One region of the Streptomyces sp. NPDC056160 genome, then DNA from elsewhere that is predicted to be linked to it. Evidence: predicted binding sites of a transcription regulator. Region 1 holds the regulator's gene; the other holds the start of a gene.
What was found. Region 1 encodes HrcA, which represses chaperone genes, less so after heat shock. Its sites were predicted from a motif close to TTNGCACTCNGNNNNNCNGAGTGCNAA; they were not measured.

Region 1 (10,053 bases):
CAACCGGATCTCCTTCGGCATGCAGAGCGCGAAGCAGCACGTGCTGAAGATCCTCGACCGCACCCACACCCCCGGTCGCCCCGAGGCCTGTGTCGCAGAGGCCCGCGAGGCTGGTTTCGAGCACGTCAACCTGGACCTGATCTACGGCACCCCCGGCGAGTCCGACGACGACTGGCGGGCCTCCCTCGACGCGGCCCTCGGCGCCGGCCCCGACCACGTCTCCGCGTACGCCCTCATCGTCGAGGAGGGCACCGGGCTGGCCCGCCGGATCCGCCGCGGCGAGATCCCCATGACCGACGACGACGTGCACGCCGACCGCTACCTGATCGCCGACGAGATGCTGTCCGCGGCGGGCCTCGACTGGTACGAGGTGTCCAACTGGGCCACCTCCGAGGCGGGCCGCTGCCTGCACAACGAGCTGTACTGGCGCGGCGCGGACTGGTGGGGAGCGGGCCCCGGCGCGCACAGCCACGTGGGCGGCGTGCGCTGGTGGAACGTGAAGCACCCCGGCGCATACGCCGCCGCGCTGGCCGAGGGCCGCTCCCCGGGCGCCGGGCGCGAACTCCTCACGGACGAGGACCGCCGGGTGGAGCGCATCCTGCTGGAGCTGCGACTCAAGGAGGGTGTGCCGCTCTCCCTCCTGCGCCCGGAGGGCCTGGCCGCCTCCCGGCGCGCGCTGTCCGACGGTCTCCTGGAGCAGGCGCCGTACGAGACCGGACGCGCCGTCCTCACCCTGCGCGGGCGGCTCCTGGCGGACGCGGTGGTGCGGGACCTGGTGGACTGAAAACCCCTCCCCGCCTTTGCGGGGACCACGATCTGCTCGGCCGGGTCGACCGGCTCATCGACGAGACATCCCCGCGTCGGCGGGGACAGTCCACCGGGCTGGACGCGTTCAACGACCTTGACCGGCTCAGGGCACGGTCACATGGTCGATGAGACGTTCCACACATCCCAGCAGCTCCGGCTCCAGGTCCTTGTACGACCGCACCCGCGCGAGGATCCCCTGCCAGGCGGCGCCCGTGTTGTCCGGCCAGCCCAGCGCGCGGCAGACGCCCGTCTTCCAGTCCTGGCCGCGCGGGATCCGGGGCCAGGCCTCGATACCGAGGGAGGACGGCTTCACGGCCTCCCAGACGTCGATGTACGGATGGCCGACGACCAGGGCGTGCTCGCCGGTCACCGCCTCGGCGATGCGCCACTCCTTGCTGCCTGGCACGAGGTGGTCCACGAGGACGCCGAGGCGGGCGTCCGGGCCGGGCGCGAACTCGGCGACGATCGCCGGCAGGTCGTCGACGCCCTCCAGGTACTCGACGACGACCCCCTCGATGCGCAGGTCGTCGCCCCACACCTTCTCGACCAGCTCGGCGTCGTGCCGGCCCTCCACGTAGATGCGCCCGGCGCGGGCCACGCGCGCGCGTGCACCGGCGACGGCGACCGAACCGGAGGCCGTACGGGTGGGGCGTACCGGACCGGCGGCGGGCCGCACCAGCGTCACCGGCCGCCCCTCCAGCAGGAACCCCCGGGGCTGGAGCGGGAACACCCGGTGCTTGCCGAAACGGTCCTCCAGGGTCACCGTGCCCGCCTCGCAGCGGATCACCGCGCCGCAGAAACCGGTTGCCGGTTCCTCGACGACCAGCCCGGGCTCGGCCGCCACCTCCGGCACCGGCGGCGGCTTCTTCTTCCAGGGAGGGGTCAGATCGGCGGAGTACTGGCGCATTCGAGTGACGATATGGAGATCTCCGGCGGTGATCAGCGCGACACGCCGAAGCGCGCCGCCAGCGCGTCCCGCTGGGACCGGACGAAGGCCGCGTCGACCACCGCGCCGTGCCCGGGGACGTACAGCGCGTCCTCGCCGCCCACCTCCAGCAGGCGGTCCAGCGCGTCCGGCCACCGCTCCGGTACGGCGTCGGGGCCCGCCTGCGGCTCATCGGACTCCTCGACGAGGTCACCGCAGAAGACCACCGTCCGGTCCGCCGGCCGCTCGCCCGGCACCACCACGGCGAGGTCGTGCGCGGTGTGCCCGGGCCCCACGTTCGCCAGCAGCACCTCCCGGCCGCCGCCCAGCGGGACGGTCAGCCGGTCGCGGACCTCGCGGCCGGGGCGCACCAGGGCATCGGCGGCCTCCTCGGCCGCCCGCGCGTCCAGCCCCTGGCGGACCCCGTCCGCGCGCAGCTCCGCGCGCTCGCGCTCGTCGCCGAGCAGCGCGCCCGCCCCCTCTGCGGCGAAGACCTCGGCCGCCTCGAAGGCCGCCGCCCCGAAGACGTGGTCGAAGTGGAGGTGCGTGAGCGCGAGAAGAGTCACACCGCCGCCGGTCAGCTCCCGCGCCCGCGCCCGCAGCCACGCGCCCTCCGCGAGGGACGACCCCGTGTCCACCCACAGCGCCGCACCGTCCCCGAGGACCAGTCCGGCGGTGCAGTCCCACACCGGCAGCCGCAGCCGGCCGACCCCGCCCGCCAGCCGCTCCCAGCCCAGCTCTTCCCAAGTCATGGTCATACCGCGACGCTAAGGCAGGCCCGTCCTTGCGCGGACCGGTCTTGCCCCCGGCGTACCCGGCGGCCGTACACTGGGCCGGGGGATGCTGGCACTCGTATGCGCCGAGTGCCAGGTGGGAACCGAGGGACGACTCTGGAGGTGCGCGCGATGCTCAGTGAGCGAAGGCTGCAGGTGCTGCGCGCCATCGTCCAGGACTACGTCGGCACCGAGGAGCCGGTGGGCTCCAAGGCCCTCACCGAGCGGCACAACCTCGGCGTCTCACCGGCCACCGTCCGCAACGACATGGCGGCCCTGGAGGACGAGGGCTTCATCGCCCAGCCGCACACCAGCGCCGGCCGCATCCCCACCGACAAGGGGTACCGCCTCTTCGTCGACAAGCTCGCCGGGGTCAAGCCGATGACCGCGCCCGAGCGGCGCGCCATCCAGAACTTCCTCGACGGCGCGGTCGACCTCGACGACGTGGTGGCCCGCACGGTGCGGCTGCTGGCGCAGCTGACCCGGCAGGTCGCCGTGGTGCAGTACCCCTCGCTGACCCGTTCGACCGTCCGGCACGTGGAACTGCTCTCGCTCGCCCCCGCGCGTGTGATGCTCGTGCTGATCACGGACACCGGACGGGTCGAGCAGCGGATGATCGACTGTCCGGCGCCCTTCGGCGAGACGTCCCTGGCGGATCTGCGCGCGCGGCTGAACAGCCGGGTCGCGGGCCGCCGCTTCGCGGACGTGCCGCAGCTGGTGGAGGACCTCCCCGACGGCTTCGACCTGGAGGACCGGGGGGCGGTCGCCACCGTGCTCTCCGCCCTCCTGGAGACCCTCGTCGAGGAGAACGAGGAGCGGCTGATGATCGGCGGCACCGCCAACCTCACCCGCTTCGGACACGACTTCCCCCTGACCATCCGGCCCGTCCTGGAGGCGCTGGAGGAGCAGGTCGTCCTGCTCAAGCTGCTCGGTGAGACACAGGATCCGGGCATGACCGTGCGCATCGGTCACGAGAACGCACACGAAGGACTCAACTCCACGTCCATCGTGTCGGTGGGCTACGGTTCGGGCGGCGAGGCAGTCGCCAAGCTCGGCGTGGTCGGACCGACCCGCATGGACTACCCGGGAACGATGGGAGCGGTACGCGCAGTGGCACGGTACGTCGGACAGATCCTGGCGGAGTCGTAAGTGGCCACGGACTACTACGCCGTTCTCGGCGTGCGCCGCGACGCGTCGCAGGATGAGATCAAGAAGGCGTTCCGTCGGCTCGCGCGCGAGCTGCACCCGGACGTCAACCCGGATCCGAAGACCCAGGAGCGGTTCAAGGAGATCAACGCCGCCTACGAGGTGCTGTCGGACCCGCAGAAGAAGCAGGTCTACGACCTCGGCGGCGACCCGCTCTCGCAGTCCGGCGGAGCCGGCGCCGGCGGCTTCGGGGCCGGTTCCTTCGGCAACTTCTCCGACATCATGGACGCGTTCTTCGGCACGGCGTCGCAGCGCGGGCCGCGCTCGCGCACCCGCCGGGGCCAGGACGCGATGATCCGGCTGGAGGTGGAGCTGGACGAGGCTGCCTTCGGCACGACGAAGGACATCCAGGTCGACACGGCCGTCGTCTGCACCACCTGCAACGGCGAGGGCGCCGCGCCCGGCACCACCGCGCAGACCTGTGACATGTGCCGCGGCCGCGGTGAGGTCTCGCAGGTCACCCGGTCCTTCCTGGGCCAGGTCATGACCTCCCGCCCCTGCCCGCAGTGCCAGGGCTTCGGCACCGTCGTGCCGACCCCGTGCCCGGAGTGCGCCGGTGACGGCCGCATCCGCGCCCGCCGCACGCTGACGGTGAAGATCCCGGCCGGTGTGGACAACGGCACGCGGATCCAGCTCGCAGGCGAGGGCGAGGTCGGCCCCGGCGGCGGCCCGGCCGGCGACCTCTACGTCGAGATCCACGAACTGCCGCACCAGACCTTCCAGCGGCGCGGTGACGACCTGCACTGCACGGTCACCATCCCGATGACCGCGGCGGCCCTCGGCACCAAGGTGCCGCTGGAGACCCTGGACGGCATGGAGGAGGTCGACATCCGGCCCGGCACGCAGTCCGGCCAGTCGATCCCGCTGCACGGCCGAGGCGTCACGCACCTGCGCGGCGGCGGCCGGGGCGACCTCATCGTCCACGTCGAGGTCCAGACCCCGACCAAGCTCGACCCCGAGCAGGAGCGCCTGCTGCGCGAGCTGGCTGAACTGCGCGGCGAGGAACGCCCCCAGGGGCAGTTCCAGCCGGGGCAGCAGGGGTTGTTCTCGCGGTTGAAGGATGCGTTCAACGGGCGTTGAGCCGGGCGCCTGGTGCCGGGGGTCCGGGGGTCGTCCCCCGGGCGGGCACAGTCAGCCGGGGCAGCAGGGGTTGTTCTCGCGGTTGAAGGACGCCTTCAACGGGCGCTGAGCCGGTAGGCGTCGCCACGATGCACGTCCCAGGGCAGCCGCCGACGTCGGTGGCTGCCCTCGGCATATGCCGGAGGACGCCCGGATTCGGAGCCGTACGCAGGACGTGACACCATGCGGTCATGTCCTCCGCATTGTCCGCACTGACCGATCTCTTTCCCCATCCGATCGTGCAGGCCCCGATGGCGGGCGGCCCCTCCGGGCCGCAGCTCGCCGCCGCGGTGTCCGAGGCCGGCGGGCTGGGCTTCCTGGCCGCCGGGTACAAGACGGCGGACGGCATGTACCAGGAGATCAAGCAGGTGCGCGGGCTGACCGGCCGCCCCTTCGGCGTGAACGTCTTCATGCCCCAGCCGGAGCTCGCGGAATCCGGCGCCGTCGACCTCTACGCCCAGCAACTGGCCGGCGAGGCCACCTGGTACGAGACCGAGCTGGGCGACACCGACTGCGGACGGGACGACGGCTACGACGTCAAACTCGCCGTCCTCCTGGACGACCCGGTCCCGGTGGTCTCCTTCCACTTCGGCGTCCCCACCCGCGAGGTCGTCGACTCCCTGCACCGCGTCGGCACGTACGCCCTGGTCACCGCGACCACCGTCGAGGAGGCGCTGGCCGTGGCACGGGCGGGCGCGGACGCCGTGATCGCGCAGGGCGTGGAGGCGGGCGGCCACCAGGGCGCCCACCGCGACCAGCCGGAGAACGACGGCGCCGGCATCGGCGTCCTCTCCCTGGTCGCGCAGCTCCGCGAGGCCGTGGACCTGCCGATCATCGCCGCCGGAGGCATCATGCGCGGCAGCCAGATCGCCGCCGTCCTCGCGGCCGGCGCGAGCGCCGCCCAACTGGGCACGGCGTTCCTCGCCACCCCCGAGTCCGGGGCGAACGCCCTGCACAAGCAGGCCCTGACCGACCCGCTGTTCCCGCACACGGAACTGACCCGTGCCTTCTCCGGGCGGCCCGCCCGCGGACTGGTCAACCGTTTCGTGCGCGAACACGGCCCGTACGCGCCCGCCGCCTACCCGGAGGTCCACCACCTCACCTCGCCGCTGCGCAAGGCCGCCGCGAAGGCGGGCGACCCGCAGGGCATGGCGCTGTGGGCGGGCCAGGGCCACCGCATGGCCCGCGCGCTGCCCGCCGGGGAGCTGGTGGCGGTACTGGCGGCCGAACTGGATGCCGCCAGGACAGCGTTGTCGGCGTACCCCTCGACCGGAGGCGACCCGCGATGACGGCGCCGGTGTTCGTGGTCGACCGACTGGACGACGGGCAGGGGCAGTGCGTGCTGGACGGCCCCGAGGGACGGCACGCCGTCTCGGTGAAGCGGCTCCAGCCCGGTGAGCGGGTCGTGCTCACGGACGGCGCCGGGCGGTGGGCCGAGGGAGAGGTGACCGCCGCCGAGGGCAAGGACCGGCTCGTCGTGCGCCTGGACGAGGTGACCGAGGAACCCCCGCGGTCGCCCCGTATCACCGTCGTCCAAGCCCTCCCCAAAGGCGACCGCGGCGAGCTGGCCGTGGAGACCATGACGGAGGTCGGCGTCGACGCGATCGTGCCCTGGGCCGCCTCCCGCTGCATCACCCAGTGGAAGGGCGAGCGGGGGCTCAAGGCGCTCGGCAAATGGCGGGCCACCGCCCGCGAGGCCGGCAAGCAGTCCCGCCGGGTCCGCTTCCCCGAGGTCGGGGACGCCGCGACGACCAAGCAGGTCGCCGCGCTCCTCGCGGCGGCGGACTTCGCCGCCGTGCTCCACGAGAGCGGCGAGGAGCGGCTGGCCACCGCCCAACTCCCCGACCGCGGCGAGATCGTGCTGGTCGTGGGCCCCGAAGGCGGCGTCTGTCCCGAGGAGTTGGCGCTGTTCGCCGAGGCCGGCGCCAAGCCCTACGTACTGGGTCCTACTGTGTTGCGTACATCGACCGCCGGCACCGCGGCCGCGGCCCTGCTCCTGGGCCGCACCGGCCGCTGGTCCTGACCGCGCCAGGGGCAAACACCGTGGAACTCGCCCAAGTACGGCTCCTCGTCACCGACTTCGCCGCCTCCTACCGCTTCTACGCCGACGTGCTCGGCCTCAAGCCGCAGTCCGGTGCGGTGCGGGGACCGTACGAGAAGTTCAGCCCCGCCACCGGCTCCGCGGGCATCGCCCTCCAGGACCGGGCGATGATGGCCGGGGTGCTGGGCGAGCTGGGCGAAACCGTCACCGGGCACCGCTCGCTGGTGGTGCTGCGCGTGGACGACCTGGACGCCTACTGCGCACAGATCACCGAGCGCGGCGCGACCGTGCTGCACGGCCCGGCTCCGATGACGGACCGCATGCGCGTCGCCCACCTGAAGGACCCCGAGGGCAACCTCGTGGAACTCCAGGAGTGGCTGCTGCTGAGCTCCTGACGGTGTGCGGGCGCGCACGGCGCGCAGGTGGCCGCACGCGCTCCGGCGCACCGGCCCGGACACGCGGCCCGCTCCGACGGCGGCGGCAGGGCGAACACGCCGGAAAGGCAGGCGACGCGCGGGCCGCGAAGTGATCCCGAAGTGATCCGGACCCCTGTCCGTGACCGCGGGCGCTGCGTAGGGTGATCGGGTGACTCAGTCCGCATCGTCTGCATCGACCGTACCGTCTGCGTATCTCCGGTTTCCGCACCTGCACGGGGAGTTGGTCGCCTTCACCGCCGAGGACGACGTGTGGCTCGCGCCGCTGGACGGCGGCCGGGCCTGGCGGGTCAGCGCCGACAACGTGCCGGTGAACCACCCGCGCATCTCGCCCGACGGCACCACCCTCGCCTGGACCTCCACCCGCGACGGCGCCCCCGAGGTGCACGCGGCGCCGGTCGCCGGCGGTCCCGCCAAGCGCCTGACGCACTGGGGGAGTTGGCGCACCCAGGTGCGGGGCTGGACCTCCGGCGGCGAGGTCCTCGCGATCAGCACCCAGGGCCAGGCCAGCCTGCGCCGCAGCTGGGCCCGCGCCGTCCCGCTCGACGGCACCGAGGCCACCACCCTGCCCTACGGCCCGGTCGGCGACATCGCGTACGGGCCGCACACCGTGCTGCTGTCCGCGCCGATGGGCCGCGAGGCCGCCTGGTGGAAGCGGTACCGGGGCGGCACGGCAGGCAAGCTGTGGATCGACCCGGAGGACACGGGGGAGTTCGTCCGGCTCCACGCCGACCTGGACGGCAACATCGAGTACCCGCTGTGGGTGGGCGACAGGATCGCGTTCCTCTCCGACCACGAGGGCACCGGCGCGCTGTACTCGTCGCAGGCCGACGGCTCCGACCTGCGCCGCCACACGCCCCATGGGGGCACCTCCCGCTCGAGCGAAGCCGAGAGCGGGGGAGGCTTCTACGCCCGGCACGCCGCCACCGACGGCACCCGGGTCGTGTACGCGAGCGCCGGTGAACTCTGGCTCCTGGACGACCTCGACGGCGCCGAACCGCGCCGCCTCGACATCCGGCTCGGCGGGCCGCGCGTGGACCTCCAGCCGTACCCGGTCGACGCCGGCCGCTGGTTCGGCTCCGCCGCCCCCGACCACACCGCCCGCGGCAGCGCCGTGGCCGTGCGCGGCGCCGTCCACTGGGTCACCCACCGCTCGGGCCCGGCCCGCGCGCTCGCCGCCGAACCCGGCGTCCGCACCCGGCTGCCCCGCACCTTCCGCGCCGACGGCGAGGAGTGGGTGGTGTGGGTGACCGACGCCGAGGGCGACGACGCGCTGGAGTTCGCGCCCGCCACCGGCCTCGCCCCCGGCGCCACCCCGCGCCGGCTGGCTGCGGGGCAGCTCGGCCGGGTCCTGGAACTGGCCATGTCGCCCGACGGCAGCCGTGCCGCCGTCGCAGCCCACGACGGACGGCTGCTGCTCGTCGAGCGCGAGAGCGGCGAGGTCCGCGAGGTCGACCGCAGCGACAACGGCGACGTCACCGGTCTCGCGTTCTCGCCCGACTCGGCCTGGCTCGCCTGGTCCCACCCGGGCCCGAGCCCGCTCAGCCAGCTCCGCCTGGCCCACACCACCGACCTGTCGGTCACCGAGGCGACCCCGCTGCGCTTCCAGGACTACGCGCCCGCGTTCACCCTGGACGGCAAGCACCTCGCCTTCCTCTCCCACCGCTCCTTCGACCCGGTCTACGACGAGCACGTCTTCGACCTGGCGTTCGTGGAGAGTTCCCGCCCGCACCTGATCACGCTGGCCGCGACGACACCGTCCCCGTTCGGCCCGCAGCGCCACGGCCGCCCCTTCGAGGCCGCCGACAAGGACGAGACCCCGGACAGCGAGGGCGCCCCGGCCACCCGCATCGACCTCGAAGGACTCGCCGACCGCATCGTGCCCTTCCCGGTCGAGGCCGCCCGCTACTCCAACCTGCGCGCCGCCCGAGACGGCGTGCTGTGGCTGCGCCACCCGGTCACCGGCGTCCTCGGCGCCTCCCGCGCCACCCCCGAGGACCCCGACCCGAAGACCGAGCTGGAACGCTACGACCTCGCCCAGCAGCGCATCGAGCACCTGGCCGCCGACGCCGACCACTTCGAGGTCAGCGGCGACGGCAAGCGCGTCCTGCTGTGGTCCGACGGCAAGCTCAGGGTGGTCCCCAGCGACCGGCGGGCCTCCGGCGACGAGGACAGCGACTCCAACATCACCGTCGACCTCGGCCGGGTGCGCCAGTACGTCGACCCGGCCGCCGAGTGGCGGCAGATGTTCGAGGAGACCGGCCGCATCATGCGGGACAACTTCTGGCGCGCCGACATGAGCGGCGTCGACTGGGACGGCGTCCTCGACCGCTACCGGCCCGTCCTGGACCGCCTCGCCACCCACGACGACCTCGTGGACCTGCTGTGGGAGGTGCACGGCGAACTCGGCACCTCGCACGCCTACATCACTCCGTTCGGCGCCTTCGGGGACGGCGCCCGCCAGGGCCTGCTCGGCGCGGACCTCTCCCGGCACGAGGACGGCAGCTGGCGCATCGACCGCATCCTGCCCTCGGAGACCTCGGACCCGCACGCCCGCTCCCCGCTCGCCGCGCCCGGCGTCGCCCTCCGCCCCGGGGACGCCGTCCTCGCGGTCGCCGGCCGGCCCGTCGACCCGGTGACCGGCCCCGGCCCGCTGCTGGTCGGCACGGCCGGCAAGCCCGTCGAGCTGACGGTCTCGCCCGCCGGCGGCGGGGACGTGCGGCACGCGGTCGTGGTGCCCCTCGCCGA
Region 2 (10,053 bases), on a different contig from region 1:
GGATCCTCCGACGTCACCCTCCACCTGGTCGCCGCGGACTACGGCGACTCCTCGGCCAACGGCTCGCAGAAGTACTGGGACCGACTGGCCCGGGCCTACGAAGCTCAGCACTCGGGCGTGAAGGTCGACGTCAAGGTCTACTCCTGGACCGACGTGGACCGCAAGGTCAAGGAGATGGTCGACGCCGGTGACCCGCCGGACATGGCCCAGATCGGCGCGTACGCCGACTACGCGGCCCAGGACCTGCTCTACAAGGCCGACGACCTGCTCTCCATAGCCGTGCAGGCCGATTTCCTCGACCAGCTCTCCGAGGCCGGGCAGGTACGGCACCTGCAGTACGGCATCCCGTTCGCCGCCTCCACCCGCGTGCTCTTCTACAACAAGACGCTCTTCTCCCAGGCGAACCTCACCCCGCCCAAGACGTGGGACGACCTCGCCGCCGACGCCGAGGCCCTGAAGGCCAAGGGCGTGAAGTACCCGTACGCGCTGCCGCTCGGCCCCGAGGAGGCGCAGGCCGAGACCATGCAGTGGCTGCTCAGCGGCGGTGCCGGCTACACCGACGACATCGGTACGTACACGATCAACTCCCCGCAGAACGCCGAGACGTTCACCTGGCTCAGGGACGAGCTGGTCGGCAAGGGTCTGACCGGCCCCGTCGCCCCCGGCAAGCTCAACCGCGCAGACGCCTTCGACGCCTTCGCCAAGGGCCAGGTCGGCATGCTCAACGGCCACCCCACGCTGATGCAGAAGGCCACGCAGGCGGGCGTGAAGTTCGGCATGGTGCCGGTGCCGGGCAGGAACGGCACGCCCAAGGCCACCATGGGCGTCACCGACTGGATGATGGCCTTCAAGAAGAACGGCCACCGCAAGGAGGTCGGCGACTTCCTCGACTTCGTCTACAGCGAGAAGAACGTCCTCGACTTCTCCCGCGAGTACGACCTGCTGCCCGTCACCACCTCCGCGTCCGAGGCGATGGCCGCGGCCCCGCAGGACAAGAACCTGTGGCCCTTCCTCCAGGAACTGTCACTCGCCCAGCTCTACCCGGCGGGCAAGACGTCCTGGGCCCAGGTCAGCGCCGAGATCAAGAAGCGCATCGGCGGCACGGTCACCCCCGGCGGCGACCCCACGGGCGTCCTCAACCAACTGCAGACCCAGGCCTCACAGGCGGAGGCGAAGGAGAGCGCGGGGTGAGCCTCAGGGGCGGGGGCCGGCCCGAGGGGCTCCTGGGCCACTGTCGGCGGTGAGGGTTACGGTGCCCGTATGGACGTGAGCGACGAGCCGGACGGGGTGCGGGAGCCGGGCCTCGCGGGACGGGAGCGGGACATCCTCGCCCTGGAGCGGCGCGGCTTCACGGGCCCCGGCGCGAAGGAACGCGCGATACGCGAGGAACTCGGCCTCTCCCCCGTCCGCTACTACCAGCTCCTCAACGCCCTGCTCGACGACACGCGCGCGCTGGCGCACGACCCGGTGACGGTCAACCGGCTGCGCCGGGTGCGCGACGCGCGGCGGTCCGAGCGCTGAGCCACGGCCGCCGCCGAGGAGTGGGCCCGGCCGTGTGTGGATAGGTTCGGCGTATGGGCCACGACACGGATCCGACCAACCCCGCCCCCGACGCCCCCGCCCTGCCGACCCCGGTCACCCGGGCCGGGCGGGACGGGCTCGCCGCGCTGCTCGCACGCCCGGAACGCGCGGTGATCGCGCTCGACTTCGACGGCACGCTCGCGCCGATCGTGCCCGACCCGGACCGGGCCAGGGCCCACCCGGACGCGGTGCTGGCCCTGGCCGCGCTCGCCCCGAAGGTGGCCGCCGTGGTCGTGGTCACCGGCCGCCCCGCCGGGGTCGCGGTGCGCCACGGCGGCTTCGCCGGTGTGGCCGGCCTCGACCACCTCGTCGTCCTCGGCCACTACGGCGCCGAACGCTGGGACGCGGCCACCGCGACGGTCACCGCCCCGGCCCCGCACCCCGGCGTCGCCGCCGTCCGCGCGGAACTGCCCGGCTTCCTCGACCGGATCGGCGCCTGGCACGGCACCTGGATCGAGGAGAAGGGCCGCTCCCTGGCCGTCCACACCCGCCGCGCCCAGGACCCCCAGGCCGCCTTCGACGCGTTGCGCGGCCCGCTCGCCGACCTGGCCGCCCGGCACGGCCTGATCGTCGAACCGGGCCGTATGGTCCTCGAACTGCGCCCGCCGGGCATGGACAAGGGCGTCGCCCTCCTGGAGTACGTCCGCGACCTCGGCGCCGGCTCCGTCCTCTACGCCGGTGACGACCTCGGAGACCTGCCCGCCTTCACCGCTTTGGACAAACTCCGCTCCGACGGCCTGCCGGGCGTCCTCGTGTGCAGCGGCAGCACGGAGGTGACCGAACTGTCGGACCGCGCGGACCTGGTGGTACCGGGCCCGGCGGGTGTGGTGCAACTGCTGGGGGCACTGGCGGCCCACATGTGACCCCCGGGGCCCCGGCGAGTTCCGGCCCCGGCCCCGGCCCCGGCCCCGGCCCCCGGCCCCGGAGCCCGGGGCACGGCGGCGCCGCCGGTTCAGCCCGCGTTCAGTTCGTGCAACTGGTCCAGGAACCACTGGGCCGGGGGGAGCGCGGTGGCTGCCGCGGCCAGGCGGTTCGTGCGTTCGGAGCGTTCCGTCCCGGGCATGTTCAGGGCCTCGTGCAGCGCCGCCGCCGTGCCCGCCACGTCGTAGGGGTTCACCACCAGCGCGTCCCCGCCCAGCTCGGCGTACGCGCCCGCCTCCCGTGACAGCACCAGCGCGCACCCCGAGTCGGAGATCACCGGTACCTCCTTGGCGACCAGGTTCATCCCGTCCCGGATGGGGTTGACCAGCGCCACGTCGGCGATCCGGTAGGCCGCCAGCGAGCGGGCGAAGTCGTCCTTGACGTGCAGGACGACCGGCGTCCACCCGGGCGTGCCGAACCGCTGGTTGATCTCCTCCGCCAGCCGCCGCACCTCGGCCGTGTACTCCCGGTAGACGGCGAGGTCCTGCCGTGAGGGGTAGGCGAAGGCGATGTGCACCACCCGTTCGCGCCACTCGGGGCGGTCCTCGAGCAGTTGCCGGTACGCCAGCAGCCCACGCACGATGTTCTTCGACAGCTCGGTGCGGTCCACCCGGACGATCGTCCTGCGCGCGCCGCCGTCCGGAGCGGCGCCGATCTCCTCGCGCAGCGCCGCCATCCGCTCCTTCACGTCGGCCCGGTGTGAGCGCTCGCGCAGGAACTCCGCGTCCGCGCCCAGGCCGTGCACCCCCACGCGGGTGCCGCCGAGCCCGCCGGCCAGCGTCTCGCAGCACTGGGCGAAGGCGTCCGCCCACCGCTGGGTGAGGAAGCCCAGCCGGTCCGCGCCCAGCATGCCGCGCAGCACCTGCTCGGCGATGTCGTCGGGGAGCATCCGGAAGTAGTCCACCGGCGCCCACGGCGTGTGCGAGAAGTGCCCGATCCGCAGGTCCGGCCGGAAATCGCGCAGCATGCCCGGGACGAGCGTCAGGTGGTAGTCCTGCACGACCACGGCCGCGCCCTCGGCGGCCTCCTCGGCCAGCGCCTCGGCGAACGCCCGGTTGTAGGCCTCGTACGACGCCCACTGCCGCCGGAACTCCGTATCGAAGACGGGTTCCAGCGGGGTCTGGTAGAGCATGTGGTGCACGAACCACAGCACCGAGTTGGCGATGCCGTTGTAGGCGTCGGAGAAGACGTCCGGGGCGATGTCGAGCATCCGGACCCGCTGACCGCCGGTGTCCTCGGCCGGCAGCCGCCGGCCGTCCTCGAAGCGCCGTACGGCCTCCCGGTCGGCGTCGCCGAGCGCGGCGCACACCCACACCGCGCCCGCGTCCGGGCCGATCGCGGAGAGCCCGGAGACCAGCCCTCCGCCACCGCGTTTCGCGTGCAGGGAACCGTCCTCGTCCAGTTCGTACGAGACCGGCCCGCGATTGGAGGCGACCAGCACCTCGGCACCGTGCGTTGCAGCCATGGTCCTCAACCTAGCCCGGGTCTCGAACGCTCAAACGTACGCGGGAGCGGGCCGGGGGTACTTCCGGCCGTCCGCCCCGGGCCCGCCGGGGCCGTACCAGGCCCGCTCAGGCCACCCGCCGTGCCGCGTACTCCGCGATCTCCGTCATCGGGGGCCGTTCCTCCGTGTCGACGGAGTACGTCCGTGGCTCGAAGCCGTCCTCGCCCCGTTCGAACTGGGTGAGCGTGGGGCGGATCAGGTGGCCGCGGGCCAGGCGGAGCTGGGCGGTGCGGTAGATCGCGGCGGACATCCGGCCGAGGGCCTGTCCGTCCTGGTGGCGGTGGATGCGCTCGCCCACGTCCACCTGGGCGAGCGCGTCCAGGCCGACCAGGTGCAGCGCGTCGACGAGCATGCCCAGCTCCACGCCGTAGCCGACGGGGAAGGGCAGCTGTTCGAGCAGGGCGCGGCGGGCCGCGTACTCGCCGCCGAGCGGCTGTACGAATCCGGCCAGCTGCGGCCAGTGCATGTTGAGCAGCGGGCGGGCCATCAGTTCGGTGACCCGGCCGCCCTGCCCGGCGGCGGTGCCCAGGGGACGGTCGTACATGGCCTTGACCAGCTGCACCTCCGGGTCGGTGAGCAGCGGGCCGACGATGCCGGTGACGAAGTCGGCGGAGAACTCCCGCAGGTCGGCGTCGACGAAGCAGACGACGTCCCCGCGCGTCACCAGCAGCGAGCGCCACAGCACCTCGCCCTTGCCGGGCACCGCGGGGATGCGGGGGAGGATCGCGTCGCGGTGCACGACCCGGGCGCCCGCCGCGGCGGCCACCTGGGAGGTGCGGTCGGTGGAGCCGGAGTCGACCACGACGAGTTCGTCGACCAGCGGGGCCCGCGCCATCAGGTCGCGGCGGATCACGGCGACGATGTCCCCGACCGTCTCCTCCTCGTTCAGCGCGGGCAGCACGACGCTGACGGCGGAGCCGCTCGCCCGTTTGGCGGCCAGGACGCCGTCGAGCGGTCGATCGGCGACGGACCAGGACCGTGTCCTCAGCCAGCGCTCGACTTCTTCCAGCACGGTCGGTGACTCCTCGCTCCTGCTCGTCTCGCCGCGGCCCGCTGCCCGGCCCGGATCACATCATCGTGTGATCTGTCTCGCGGTTCGGACGACCATCTCTCCCCGTCCGGGCCGTCGGTTACAGTCTTGAACAACGCGGACGACGCTCGCATGCCGGGGTCGCCGCGACCCGTCACCGCATGACCACAACCGCGTGACCACAACCGCGTGACCACAACCGAATACCGCTCATCCAGAGGGGCAGAGGGACACGGCCCGATGAAGCCCCGGCAACCCTCCAGCCGGTCTCGTACCGACGGATCGCCGCACGACGGCGCTCCGGTCGCCACCGCGAGGCTCCCGGCTAGGGAAGGTGCCAAATCCGTCTCACGGCGAGATGCGTCGTGAGGAAGATGAGGAGAAAGGGCCTCGCCTCACATGGCTGTGCAGACAGTTGCAAGCAGCACCGACTCCACCGTCGACCTCGGTCCCGCCGCGGCGCTCAGCTGCCGCGAGTGCGGCCACCGTGTGCCCCTCGGCCCGGTCTTCGCCTGCGAGGAGTGTTTCGGCCCGCTGGAGATCGCCTACGACTTCTCGGCCTACGACACCGAGGAGCTGCGGGGGCGGATCGAGGCCGGCCCGGCGAACATCTGGCGCTACGCCCCGCTGCTGCCCGTCCCCGCCGACGTGGCCGGCAAGCCGAACCTCAACCCCGGCTGGACCAAGCTCGTCCAGGCCGACCACCTCGCCGCCGAACTCGGCGTCGACGCCGGCAAGCTCTTCGTCAAGGACGACTCCGGCAACCCGACGCACTCCTTCAAGGACCGCGTCGTCGCCCAGGCCCTGGAGGCCGCCCGCGCCTTCGGCTTCACCACCCTGTCCTGCTCCTCCACCGGCAACCTCGCCGGTGCCGTCGGCGCCGCCGCCGCCCGCGCCGGCCTGCGCTCGTGCGTGTTCATCCCGCACGACCTGGAGCAGGGCAAGGTCGTCATGGCCGCGATCTACGGCGGCGAACTCGTCGGCATCGAGGGCAACTACGACGACGTGAACCGCTTCTGCTCCGAGCTGATCGGCGACCCGGCCGGCGAGGGCTGGGGCTTCGTCAACGTCAACCTGCGGCCGTACTACGCCGAGGGCTCCAAGACGCTGGCGTACGAGATCTGCGAGCAGCTCGGCTGGCGGCTGCCCGACCAGATCGTCGTCCCCATCGCCTCCGGCTCGCAGCTCACCAAGGTCGACAAGGGCCTGCGCGAGCTGGTCCGGCTCGGCCTGGTCGAGGACAAGCCGTACAAGGTCTTCGGCGCGCAGGCCGAGGGCTGCTCGCCGGTGTCCACCGCCTTCAAGGCCGGGCACGACGTCGTCCGGCCGCAGAAGCCGAACACCATCGCCAAGTCCCTGGCCATCGGCAACCCCGCCGACGGCCCGTACGTCCTGGACATCGCGCGCCGCACCGGGGGAGCGGTGGAGGATGTGACGGACGAGCAGGTCGTCGACGCGATCAAGCTGCTCGCCCGCACCGAGGGCATCTTCGCGGAGACCGCGGGCGGCGTGACGGTCGGCGTCACGAAGAAGCTGATCGAGGCCGGCGTCCTCGACCCGACGAAGACCACCGTCGTCCTGAACACGGGTGACGGCCTGAAGACCCTGGACGCGGTGGCCGGCACCGGCCTGACCGCCACCATCCGCCCGACCCTGGACTCCTTCCGAGAGGCTGGCCTCGCATCATGAGCGTGACCGTTCGCATCCCCACCATCCTGCGCACCTACACCGGCGGACAGGCCGAGGTGAGCGCCGAGGGCGCCACCCTCGCCGACGTCATCTCCGACCTGGAGAAGAACCACACGGGCATCGCCGCGCGCGTCCTGGACGACCAGGGCAAGCTGCGCCGCTTCGTCAACGTCTACGTCAACGACGACGACGTCCGCTTCGAGCAGGGCCTTCAGACGGTCACCCCCGACGGCGCGGGCGTCTCGATCATTCCGGCGGTCGCCGGCGGCTGATCATTACCTTCGGTAATGGCGGTGACCGAGCGTGCCGCGAATTGCCCCCTCCGCAAGAGAAGCGGAGGGGGTAATTCCATGGGATTGAGCACGGTAGAGTTGGGGAACGCGCCCCTGGATCTCCGGGGTGAGCGCCTGGTGATTCCTGCCGTCCGCCGATGAGAAGCAGCCAAAATCCGCGGGTATTCTGCGGCATTTGTCGTGATTTATGGGGCCCGACTTGCCCTGAGTTCGGCTGAATTCTCGTCACATTCCGGACCGCTCCCGCCCGGAATTCTCGTCCGATTGACCTGTTGCAGACGGCAGTTGGACAGATACATTCAGCCGCGGTCGACGCGTTCCGGCGCACGCCCCCGATCCACGGGGGGTGAGGTCTGACCCGGATCCGCGAAGTGCGGATCTGTGCAAGGGCCAGTAATAGGGGAGTTAGGCATGGCTCAGGGCACCGTCAAGTGGTTCAACGCGGAGAAGGGGTACGGCTTCATCGCGGTCGACGGTGGTGCGGACGTCTTCGTCCACTACAGCGCGATCCAGATGGACGGCTACCGCACGCTGGAAGAGGGCCAGCGGGTCGAGTTCGAGATCTCGCAGGGTCAGAAGGGCCCGCAGGCCGACATGGTTCGCGTCACCGCCTGAACGTACTTCACGCGAAGGGCCCGCACCTCCCTCGGGGGTGCGGGCCCTTCGTCCGTCCCCGCCTCGCCGGGCCACGCCGGTACGCCTCCGTTCGCCCCCGGCTGATCCACTGCGGGTCCACCCCGCAGGCGCTTGCACTCGACCATGCCGAGTGCTAATCATTGCGTTAGCACTCTGAAGGTGAGAGTGACAACGAAGGACCGGGTCGGTGAGGCCCGCAGGCCGTGTGGGGCAAGGAACCACAGGGCCGGCGAGCCGTCCGTCGCGGGCGCGGGCGCGGTCCGAAGGAATCACCCCCAGTCCTGGAGGGACCACTTCACATGGCCAAGATCATCGCGTTCGACGAGGAGGCGCGGCGCGGCCTCGAGCGCGGCATGAACCAGCTCGCGGACGCCGTCAAGGTGACGCTCGGCCCCAAGGGCCGCAACGTCGTCCTCGAGAAGAAGTGGGGCGCCCCCACGATCACCAACGATGGTGTCTCCATCGCCAAGGAGATCGAGCTCGAGGACCCGTACGAGAAGATCGGCGCCGAGCTGGTCAAGGAAGTCGCCAAGAAGACGGACGACGTCGCCGGTGACGGTACGACCACCGCGACCGTGCTCGCCCAGGCCCTGGTCCGCGAGGGCCTGCGCAACGTGGCCGCCGGCGCCAACCCGATGGCCCTGAAGCGCGGTATCGAGAAGGCCGTCGAGGCCGTCTCCGCCGCCCTGCTCGACCAGGCCAAGGAGGTCGAGACCAAGGAGCAGATCGCCTCCACCGCCTCCATCTCCGCCGCCGACACCCAGATCGGCGAGCTGATCGCCGAGGCCATGGACAAGGTCGGCAAGGAAGGCGTCATCACCGTCGAGGAGTCGCAGACCTTCGGTCTGGAGCTCGAGCTCACCGAGGGCATGCGCTTCGACAAGGGCTACATCTCCGCCTACTTCGCGACCGACATGGAGCGCATGGAGGCGGTGCTCGAGGACCCGTACATCCTCATCGCCAACTCCAAGATCTCCTCGGTCAAGGACCTGCTCCCGCTCCTGGAGAAGGTCATGCAGTCGGGCAAGCCGCTGCTGATCATCGCCGAGGACGTCGAGGGCGAGGCCCTGTCGACCCTGGTCGTCAACAAGATCCGCGGCACCTTCAAGTCCGTCGCCGTCAAGGCCCCGGGCTTCGGCGACCGCCGCAAGGCCATGCTCGGCGACATCGCCATCCTCACGGGCGGCGAGGTCATCTCCGAGGAGGTCGGCCTCAAGCTGGAGAACGCCACCCTCGACCTGCTGGGCAAGGCCCGCAAGGTGGTCATCACCAAGGACGAGACCACCATCGTCGACGGTGCCGGCTCCTCGGAGCAGGTCGGCGGCCGGGTGAACCAGATCCGCGCCGAGATCGAGAACAGCGACTCCGACTACGACCGCGAGAAGCTCCAGGAGCGCCTGGCGAAGCTCGCGGGCGGCGTGGCCGTCATCAAGGCCGGTGCCGCCACCGAGGTCGAGCTGAAGGAGCGCAAGCACCGCATCGAGGACGCCGTGCGCAACGCCAAGGCGGCCGTCGAGGAGGGCATCGTCGCCGGTGGTGGCGTGGCCCTGCTGCAGGCCTCCCAGGTGTTCGAGAAGCTGGAGCTGGACGGCGACGAGGCCACCGGTGCCGCCGCCGTCAAGCTGGCGCTCGAGGCCCCGCTGAAGCAGATCGCCGTCAACGCCGGCCTCGAGGGCGGTGTCGTGGTGGAGAAGGTGCGCAACCTGACCCCGGGCCACGGCCTGAACGCCGCGACCGGCGAGTACGTCGACCTGGTTGCCGAGGGCATCATCGACCCGGCGAAGGTGACGCGTTCCGCCCTGCAGAACGCCGCCTCCATCGCCGCGCTGTTCCTGACCACCGAGGCCGTCATCGCCGACAAGCCGGAGAAGGCCGCCGCGGCCGCTCCGGGCGGCATGCCGGGCGGTGACATGGACTTCTGATCCGCACGGATCGGGCTCGTCCTTTCCGAGGGCGGCACTCCCTGGCGACAGGGGGTGCCGCCCTCGGGCGTGCCGGGGGCACACCGTGGGGCGCGCCCTGGAAGAGGGGGCGGGGACACGTCCACATACCATGCGGTATGCAGTTGGCAGGTCTTCGCCGTCCCTCCGAGGAGCCCCTCGTATGACCGACACCACCGCCCCCGGATCCGTTCCCGGGCCGCAGTCCGCCTCCCGCGCGGCCCGCATCCTCTCCCGGCCCGTCACCCTCAACGGCCTGACCGTCCCCAACCGGATAGCGATGGCCCCGATGACCCGCCAGTTCTCGCCCGGCGGGGTCCCGGGTGAGGACGTGTGCTCCTACTACGCCCGCCGGGCCGCCGCCGGGGTGGGGCTGGTCATCACCGAAGGCACGTACGTCGGGCACCCTTCGGCCGGTGCGAGCAGCAGGGTGCCGCGCTTCCACGGGCAGGAGCAGCT

Region 2: groL (chaperonin GroEL) is a predicted target of HrcA. The motif match lies at 7,765-7,791, and genes of this name have one in related genera.

What each region holds. Positions count from the first base shown of each region.
Region 1 covers NZ_JBHJUW010000017.1:40,164-50,216, forward strand. The annotation lists gene hemW (radical SAM family heme chaperone HemW) at 1-784, shown strand, start outside; gene ACFC02_RS08940 (DUF3097 domain-containing protein) at 911-1,714, opposite strand; gene ACFC02_RS08945 (MBL fold metallo-hydrolase) at 1,747-2,490, opposite strand; gene hrcA (heat-inducible transcriptional repressor HrcA) at 2,638-3,654, shown strand; gene dnaJ (molecular chaperone DnaJ) at 3,655-4,791, shown strand; gene ACFC02_RS08960 (nitronate monooxygenase) at 5,022-6,119, shown strand; gene ACFC02_RS08965 (16S rRNA (uracil(1498)-N(3))-methyltransferase) at 6,116-6,853, shown strand; gene ACFC02_RS08970 (VOC family protein) at 6,874-7,266, shown strand; gene ACFC02_RS08975 (S41 family peptidase) at 7,457-10,053, shown strand, end outside.
Region 2 covers NZ_JBHJUW010000004.1:90,630-100,682, reverse strand. The annotation lists gene ACFC02_RS02700 (ABC transporter substrate-binding protein) at 1-1,191, shown strand, start outside; gene ACFC02_RS02695 (DUF3263 domain-containing protein) at 1,261-1,521, shown strand; gene otsB (trehalose-phosphatase) at 1,575-2,444, shown strand; gene ACFC02_RS02685 (trehalose-6-phosphate synthase) at 2,534-3,967, opposite strand; gene ACFC02_RS02680 (glucosyl-3-phosphoglycerate synthase) at 4,074-5,018, opposite strand; SAM riboswitch class I at 5,244-5,417, shown strand; gene thrC (threonine synthase) at 5,436-6,725, shown strand; gene ACFC02_RS02670 (MoaD/ThiS family protein) at 6,722-6,997, shown strand; gene ACFC02_RS02665 (cold-shock protein) at 7,430-7,633, shown strand; gene groL (chaperonin GroEL) at 7,954-9,576, shown strand; gene ACFC02_RS02655 (NADH:flavin oxidoreductase) at 9,758-10,053, shown strand, end outside.